2 regions of the Mesorhizobium sp. AA23 genome follow, and region 2 is predicted to be linked to the other one. Evidence: predicted binding sites of a transcription regulator. Region 2 holds the regulator's gene; the other holds the start of a gene.

Region 1 (4,285 bases), on a different contig from region 2:
GACTACCGGCACATGCCCTGCAACTTCGTCGAGATCATGCCGCGGCTGGACGAGCACCTCAGGCGCGGCGGCAAGCCGGAGTAGCGGCCCCGTCCGGCTCAGCGGATGACCGGCTCGCCGTGGAAGCGGCGGCGCGACGGCCGCGAGACGCCGAAGCCGATTTCCATCATCAGCCGCGGCGTATGCGTCGGCACCGTTCCCATATGGAAGCCGAACGGATCCTCGACGAAGCCGAGGCCCGCCTCGCCCGTCAGCGTCGCAGCGCTTTCCGGACCGTAGACGTCCAGCACGTCTTCCGCGGGGTGGCCGACCAGAAGCGTGAACTGGTGCTTGAGCGCGCGGCGCCTGTGGCTGCCGCGGACATAGACATGCGGGCCGGTGCCGGCGTCGACCGGCACCAGATAGAAGAAGAATTTCAGCATCCGCCAATCGTCGAGATCGAAATGGTATTTGCCGAGCGAGGCGAGATTCTTGTCGGCATCCGAGGCCTTGCCGGTCGGAAAGCTCCACCACACGCGCGTCGTGATCAGTTTCGCCTGGCCGCCGAGATAGTGCTGCGCGACCTCGAGGAGCAGCGGATCCCGCTGGATGGCAAGCGCCGCCGGGCAATCGAGAATGCGTTCGAAATAATGCCCGCTGAGCAGCGAGCGGCCGAAACGCTTCTCCGCCTCGGCATGGTCGCCCGGCATGAATTCGAGACGGCGGTCGAAATTGCCGAAACAGGGCGTGCGTTGCGCAAAAACGGCGATCTCCTCATGGATCGCCGACGGCAGCGTGAACCCCGAAAACAGTCCATCGGAGCGAAGCGCCGCGACCACCGCCTCGCGATCGACGCCGGCAAACATCGTCTCTCCCGCATTGTCGAGCGGGCGAACGCGTCTGGCGCCTAGCCAGTGCATGCGGCGCCCCGGCATGGTGCGCGCCAGCACGAACATCGGCAGCCAGGCCGGATTTTCGCGTAGATCTTTCAGATAGGTCGGGATGCGCACGGCGATGCGCCTGAACAGGCTGCCATTACGAGCGATCGCCTCCAGGCTGGCCGCGCCTGAATTGTCTGGAGTACCAAGGTTCATCGGGTTCCTCGTATGCATGGCGTCCGACGAAGCGCCAGCCGTCTGCCGCTTCATCGTCACCCAATCCCGATTGTCCCGCTTCAAGCAGATGCTAATCCACTGCAGGTTTTTGTGCAATGCACAATAGAATGGGCCGGCAAAGTTCGCGGCCTTTTTCTCTCTTTTCGCCTTCTGGAGAGAAGGAGGGCATGCGCTCACTTCGGCGGCGCCACCCAGATTTCGGCAATCAGCCTTCTGGTGGCGAGGCCGCGCGCCAGGGCTTCGGCGCTGCGGGCGCTTTTCGCCAGCACCGTGGCCTGGCGCTTGCTGATGACAAGCCCTTCCTCCAGAGCCCGGTTGCCCGAAAAAACCCGGACCAGAAACGGCGTGCGATTGCCGCGGACGCGTGAAAAACGCGCCGGCATCGTCTGCCTCGCCGCGTGAGCGACGACGTCGTCGATCCAGCCTTCGGCGAGCCGGGCGCCGGGTTCCAGAAGCAGGAGCCAGTCGCCCTTGGCCTGGCCGATGCCTGTTGCGATGCCGCCGGCGACAAGGTGGCAGCCGGCATGCTCGGCGACGCGATGCGTCTGGTCGGTCGAGCCGGTGTCGCAGACGATGACGTCGCGCACCACGCCCTCGACCGCGCCGCCGATCAGCGAGGCCAGCGTGCGGGCAAGGCCTTCTTCGTCGTTCCTGGTTTCGATGAGGACGCTGAGCATTTTAGCCGAATAGCGGAAAGCGCGGCGCTGCGCCAGATGCGCGTTCTGAACGAAAAAGTTCTTGCTTTGTTCTCGTTGGCAAAATAGGAATAGTTTCATGAACAGAGCGATTCGACAGCCTGCCGAGAGTCCCTGGGAGAGGGCGAAAATGGAACAGATCGTGCGCCCCGACATTGCCGCTTTCGGAGCAGGCAGAGCCGAGATGGCAAATGCAATGATAGACCAGAGCGGCATGCGCGTGCGGCCGGACCGCAATCGCGGACGCTCCGCGGGCATCAATCCGTCCGGCCGCTTCGAGCCGGTCAGCCGGCATGTGTTCGACGATGGCTGGAACTCGCTGGAGGAACTGCCGCCGTTCAAGACGGAGGTGCAGGTCGAGAAGCCGCGCACCATCATCACGCGCAACGAGTCGCCGGACATTTCCTTCGATCGTTCGATCAATCCCTATCGCGGCTGCGAGCATGGCTGCGTCTACTGCTTTGCCAGGCCGACGCATTCCTTCATGGGCCTGTCGCCGGGGCTCGATTTCGAATCGAAGCTCTTTGCCAAGCCCGATGCGGCGCGAATGCTGGACAGGGAATTGTCGAAGCCCGGCTACCAGCCGCGCACCATCGCCATCGGCACCAACACCGATCCCTATCAGCCGATCGAAAAGCAATACCGCATCATGCGCGAGATCCTGGAGGTGCTGGAGGCGCGTGGCCATCCGGTCGGCATCGTAACCAAGTCGGCACTGGTGACGCGCGATATCGACATCCTGTCGCGCATGGCCGAGCGCGGGCTCGCCAAGGTGGCGCTGTCGGTGACGACGCTCGACCGCATGCTGGCGAGAACCATGGAGCCGCGTGCCTCGACGCCGACAAAGCGGCTGGAAGCGATAAGGCAGCTTTCGGATGCCGGCGTCCCCGCCTCGGTGATGGTGGCGCCGATCATTCCCGGCCTCACCGATCCGGAGATGGAGCGCATCCTCGATTCGGCGCGCGCCGCCGGCGCCAGGGAGGCAGGCTATGTCGTGCTGCGTCTGCCGCTCGAGGTGGCGCCGATCTTCAAGGACTGGCTGTTGCGCCATTATCCGGATCGCTACCGGCATGTGATGTCGCTGATCCGCTCGATGCGCGACGGCAAGGACTACGATTCGGAATGGGGCAAGCGCATGAAGGGCGCCGGACCCTATGCCTGGCAGATCGGCCGGCGCTTCGAGATCGCCGCCAAGCGGCTCGGCCTCAATGCCGAGCGGCGGCAGCTTCGGACCGACCAATTCGTCGCAGGCTCCGGCGTCGGCGAGCAGTTGATGCTGCTGTGAAGATGATGCCGGCCGCGAAGGCCGGCGGCTAAGGCAACTCGGGAGGCAGAGTTTTGCGCCCGGATTGCGATCCGCTAACCCTCTGTTTTGATGTAACTTCGTACGGAAGGCCCGCTACGCACTCTTCCTGGAATTGCTCAAGAATCCCGTCCGGCCCAGTCCCCCGGCCGTGAGACGGTGCCCTCCCGGTCCGACGCCCCATCCGACCCGGAGGGACTTGCGGAGAATCGGAGCCGATGCGAACCTCGCCGCACCATGGCTCGCGCGCGTTCCGATTCTCCGCTTCTCTTCGAAATGGTCGAGAAGCCCGACTTCTCGATTGAAACGAAAGCGATGGCCGAGGGGCTGTGGCCGGTAGCGGGGATGGACGAGGCGGGCCGCGGGCCGCTTGCCGGTCCGGTGGTGGCGGCGGCCGTGGTGCTCAACCCGGCCAACATTCCCGAAGGGCTCGACGATTCCAAGCGCCTCACCCATCTGCAGCGCGAGGCGCTGTTCCTCAAAATCCTGGGCTCGGCGCTCAGCGTCTCGATGGCCTCGATCAGCGCCGAAGGCATCGACAACAGCAACATTCTGAAAGCCAGCCTGGAAGCCATGCGCCGCGCCGCCGCCGGACTGTCGCTGCCGCCCAAACTGGCGCTGGCGGACGGCCGCGACGTGCCGCCAGGGCTCACCTGCGAGGGACGCGCGCTGATCAAGGGCGACCAGCGCTCGCAATCTATCGCCGCCGCCTCGATCATCGCCAAGGTGATGCGCGACCGCATGATGTGCGGCTGCGGCGGCCATCATGAGCATTACGGCTTCGAAATGCATATGGGCTACGCGACGGTCCGCCACCGGACCGCGATCGAGGCGCATGGCCCGGTGGCGCGACTGCACAGGGCGTCGTTCGCACCGTTCCGGTTTGGCGGCGTCGAGGTGGCGGAAGCGGAAGAGAGCTTCGAGGGAATAGATTAATCTTCCCCGTCGGGGGGGAAATGGCCGGCTGGCGGAGAGGGTCGTCGCGCGTGAAGCACCGACGCCCTCTTTAGTCGCACAAGGCGTCGAGCTCTACGCGCAACGATCCTCTCTGTCGGCTTCGGCGAAAGCTCCCCCTCAAGGGCCCTCAAGGGGGAAGATTATTCGCGCCCAAAACAAAAAAGCCGCCGGGTTGCCCAGGCGGCTTCATGTCAGCAACGGCAGAGCCGCTCAGTTCAGCTTGGCCTTCACGTCCT
Region 2 (4,285 bases):
GCTCTGTCGGCAAGGGCGAGGCCGTGCGCATCTTCACCGGCGCGCCGCTCCCCGAAGGCGCCGATACCATCGTTATCCAGGAGAATGTCCGCGATCTCGGCGGCGGCGGCATCGAAGTGACCGAGCCGACCGTGGAGGGACGAAACGTCCGTCGCCGCGGCCTCGACTTCTGCGAGGGCGACCTGCTCCTTGAAAAAGGCCGCCAGCTCGATCCGGCGGCGCTTTCGCTGGCGGCATCGGCCAACCATCCGAGTCTCAACGTGGTGCGGCAGCCGCTGCTCGCCATCATCGCCACCGGCGATGAATTGCTGCCGCCGGGCAGCGCGCTCGGCCCCGACCAGATCATCTCGTCGAATGCCTGTGGCGTCACAGCTACGGCCCAGTCGGTCGGCGCGCGCGCGCTCGACCTCGGCATCGCCGCCGACCGCAAGGACGCGATCGCGGCCCTGGTCAAGAAGGCGGTCAAGGCCGGCGCCGACGTCATCGTCACGCTTGGCGGCGCCTCCGTCGGCGACCACGACTTGATCCATGACGTGCTGACCGGCGAAGGCATGCAGCTCGACTTCTGGAAGATCGCCATGCGTCCCGGCAAGCCGCTGATGTTTGGCCGGCTCGGCGACATTCGCTGCATCGGCCTGCCCGGCAATCCGGTCGCAAGCCTGGTCTGCTCGCAGCTGTTCCTGAAGCCGCTTCTGGCGCGGCTGGGCGGCCGGTCCTGCCGTCAGGAAATCCGCACGGCCCGGTTAGGCGTCGCAATGCACGCCAACGATCTCAGGCAGGACTATGTGCGCGCCGTGGTCCGCGAAGATGCGGGGGCGTTGATCGCAACACCGTTCGGCATCCAGGATTCCTCGATGTTGAGGATGCTCGCCGATGCCAATGGCCTGATCGTGCGCCAACCCTTCGCACCGGCGGCTGAAGCCGGCGAGGAATGCAGCGTTCTGATGTTACGCTGAACAAAACGTCAACACATTCACTAAACTTTAAACGGTTGCGGAACACAACTGGAACAGATAGTGTTTGTTCTGGGTTTGTTTTTCTGATTCTGGTTTCAGAACCCATGGGGGCCGCCATGCTGACGCGCAAACAACATGAACTGCTGATGTTCATCCATGAACGGCTCAAGGAAAGCGGCATTCCGCCGTCTTTCGATGAGATGAAGGAAGCGCTCGACCTTGCCTCGAAATCGGGCATCCACCGCCTGATCACGGCGCTGGAGGAGCGCGGTTTCATTCGCCGGCTGCCGAACCGGGCGCGTGCCCTTGAAGTGCTGCGCCTACCTGACTCGATCGCGCCCGGCCTAAATGCGGCGAAGAAATTCTCGCCGAGCGTCATCCAGGGCGGCCAAGGCAATCTCGGCCGCCAGATCAAACCCGCGGCGCCCGCCCGCACGCCGACGCCCAGCAATGACGACGACGCCGGTTCAGCCGTCTCCATCCCGGTGATGGGTCGCATTGCCGCCGGCGTGCCGATCGACGCCATCCAGCACCAGACGCATTCGATCACAGTGCCGCCGGACATGATCGCGGGCGGCGAGCACTACGCGCTCGAGGTCAAAGGCGACTCGATGATCGAGGCCGGCATCTTCGACGGCGACACGGTCATCATCCGCAACGCCAGCACTGCGAGCCCCGGGGAGATCGTCGTGGCGCTGGTCGATGACGAGGAGGCGACGCTGAAGCGCTTCCGCCGCAAGGGCGCCTCCATCGCGCTCGAGGCTGCCAATCCGGCCTATGAGACGCGCATCTTCGGTCCCGATCGCGTCAAGGTTCAGGGCAAGCTCGTCGGGCTCATCCGCCGCTACTGAGGGGCTGCGGCTTGGCTTTCGGCTTCTCGGGCTTCTTGTAAGGCGCCAACCCCCTCGCCTCACGCGAGTAGCGCCGCTGTTCGTGCCAAGGGCGGTACGGTTTTTCGACGGCGTATTGAATGGTTGCTCGCGCCGTCGCCGATTGCGGATCGAAGAAGACGGCGGCACTGCCGTCGCGCGCGAGCTGCCGCTTGGTGACAACGAGGACACGCGGATCGCGGCAGGGATTGTAGGCCGTGGCGTCGTTGATGACGATGAGGTCTGCGAAGTCGCAGGCAGGCCGGGCAGCTTCGCGTTTTTCGGCGAGCGCGACGATCGCGCCTGATGGATGCCGGCCAATGCAGAGATCGCCCGTGCAGTAAAAGGGCGATCCAGGCGGCAGGTCGACGGGATCGGCTATGTCCAGCGTGCCCTTGGCGAATGTCTCCGGCGGCACGATCGTTTCGGCCTTGAGCGCGCGTTTCCAGTTATCGGTGGTGAACTCGTTCGAGCGGGCACGATTGATGGCGAGTTCGCCGCCGCCGATCGGCATCGCCACCAGATGCGCGTCCTCCGAGATCAGCAGGTCGGGCGTGCGCACCTGCGGGATCATCATGACGGCCGCGGCAGCGAAAGGAATCGCGGCCAGCCTGAGCCACGTAGTCGCCATCGTGGCGATGACGAGCGCGATCGTCGCCAGCAGCACCGAATGGATCGAGATCAGGCCCACGGCATCGACCGGCGACCACTCCGAAATCCACGCCGAGATCGCGATCATCGCCGCCAGGCCCTTGCCCATCAAATAGAGGAAGGGCCCGTCGAAGCCGAACGGCATCATGACCGCGCTGGCGACGGCGAGAAACATCACGATCGTGACGATCGGCATGATCGCGAGATTGGCCAGCAGGCTAAGCGGCGAGACGCGCTGGAAATGCCAGATGGCAAACAGCGCCGTGGCACTTCCGGCAATGATCGACGTCATCGCGGCGCCACCTGCTCCGACTGCCAGTTTGTGCGACATGAACCGCAGGAACGAACGCTTTGCCGGCGGCGCTCTCACCTTGCCGGCGCGGTAGTCGGACCAGCCGGCATAGGCGCCGACAAGGGCGGCGGTTGCCGCGAACGACATCTGAAAGCTCGGGCCAACCACTTCATGCGGCGACACCAGGATGACGGCGATGGCCGAGATCGCCAAATTGCGCATCGTCAGCGCGGCGCGGTCGAAAAGCACGGCGATCAGCATCACGGCCAGCATGATGAAGCTTCGCTCGGCGGCGACCACCACGCCGGAGATGACGAGGTAGGCGGCGATCGACATAACCGCGATTGCCGCGGCATATTTCTTCACCGGCCGGCGTGACGAAAAATCCGGGAACAGCGCAAAGGCGCCGCGCAGCAGAAGCATGACCATGCCGGCGACCAGCGCCATGTGCAGGCCCGAAATCGAGATGATGTGATAGATGCCGGTCCGCCGCATCGCCTCGTTGATGTCCTCGGGAATGCCGGCGCGCACGCCGACGATCAGTGCGGCGGCAATCTCGCCTTCGGGTCCGCCGACGGTGCTTCTGATGTGGTCCGCAATATTTTCGCGCGCGTTCTCGATGGCTGAGGCGATGCTCGTCTGAGCGATCGGGTCGGTTGGCGGAATGAGTTTCGGGTCGCCGAGGAAAAATCCGCTGCCGCCGATGCCGGAAAAATAGCTGTCGAAGGAAAAATCATAGCTTTCGGGACGGACCGGCCCGGTCGGCGGCAGGAGCCGCGCGTAACCCGTCACCAGCGATCCGGCCTTCATGCCGGCCGGGATCCTGCGTGCCGAGAGCCTGACGCGATCCGGTGCGTAGCGCAGCTTTGGATGCGCGGTCGAGAGGAGATCGATGGTCAGCCTGACGCGGCCATTGGCCATTTCCTCGGCGATGACGACGCGGCCTGTCAGCCGCGTCTGGATTTCGGAGCCGAGCATCGGTGTAGCGGCGCGCCAGGTCTCGACCTTCGCGGCGACGAAGCCCAGCGCGCAAAACAGCGCCGCCATAAAGACCAGGTGTGTCTTCAGCCAGGGACGCGAAACCGCCGCGCATAGAGCCATCAGCGCCACCGCCGCCAGCGGTCTGTAAAGATCCGGCTCGGCGCTCAAGGAATAATAGAGTATCACGCCGGCGGCCAGGAACACCGGCACCAGGAGGAAGCCGATGCCGCGGTCGAGCTCGGTGGAGGCTGCCTCGGCCACACCCCGGCGAATCGCGGAAAACGAGGCACGGCGGAACCGCCTGCGGATCAAGTCGATCGCTGCCGGCGGAGGCGGCTTCACGACGGCGTCGCCGTCCGAAATCTCGGTGGCCGGACGCGGCACGGGAACCCAAACCGGTACTGCCTCAGCAGGCACGGTGTCGGCAAACAGCAGGCGCTCGCTCACGCCAGCCGTCGTCTTCTCGCCATCCTCCGCACCCCGGCCACGTCCAGCCATCGGGTCTGCCCCTTGCGCCCCAGACCTCCTATGCTACA

What was found. The regulator LexA, encoded in region 2, represses DNA repair genes until DNA is damaged. The targets are predictions, from matches to a motif close to TGTTCNNNNTGTGTTCNG.
Region 1: the regulator LexA is predicted to act here: its motif matches at 1,828-1,845, upstream of A9K66_RS21395 (PA0069 family radical SAM protein).

What each region holds. Positions count from the first base shown of each region.
Region 1 is NZ_LYTP01000028.1:346,010-350,294, reverse strand. Features, by position in the region: gene moaB (molybdenum cofactor biosynthesis protein B) at 1-84, shown strand, start outside; gene A9K66_RS21405 (hypothetical protein) at 99-1,073, opposite strand; gene A9K66_RS21400 (glycosyltransferase) at 1,268-1,771, opposite strand; gene A9K66_RS21395 (PA0069 family radical SAM protein) at 1,920-3,074, shown strand; gene A9K66_RS21390 (ribonuclease HII) at 3,330-4,028, shown strand; gene A9K66_RS21385 (F0F1 ATP synthase subunit B) at 4,260-4,285, opposite strand, start outside.
Region 2 is NZ_LYTP01000002.1:116,635-120,919, reverse strand. Features, by position in the region: gene glp (gephyrin-like molybdotransferase Glp) at 1-956, shown strand, start outside; gene lexA (transcriptional repressor LexA) at 1,073-1,807, shown strand; gene A9K66_RS04025 (ComEC/Rec2 family competence protein) at 1,791-4,247, opposite strand.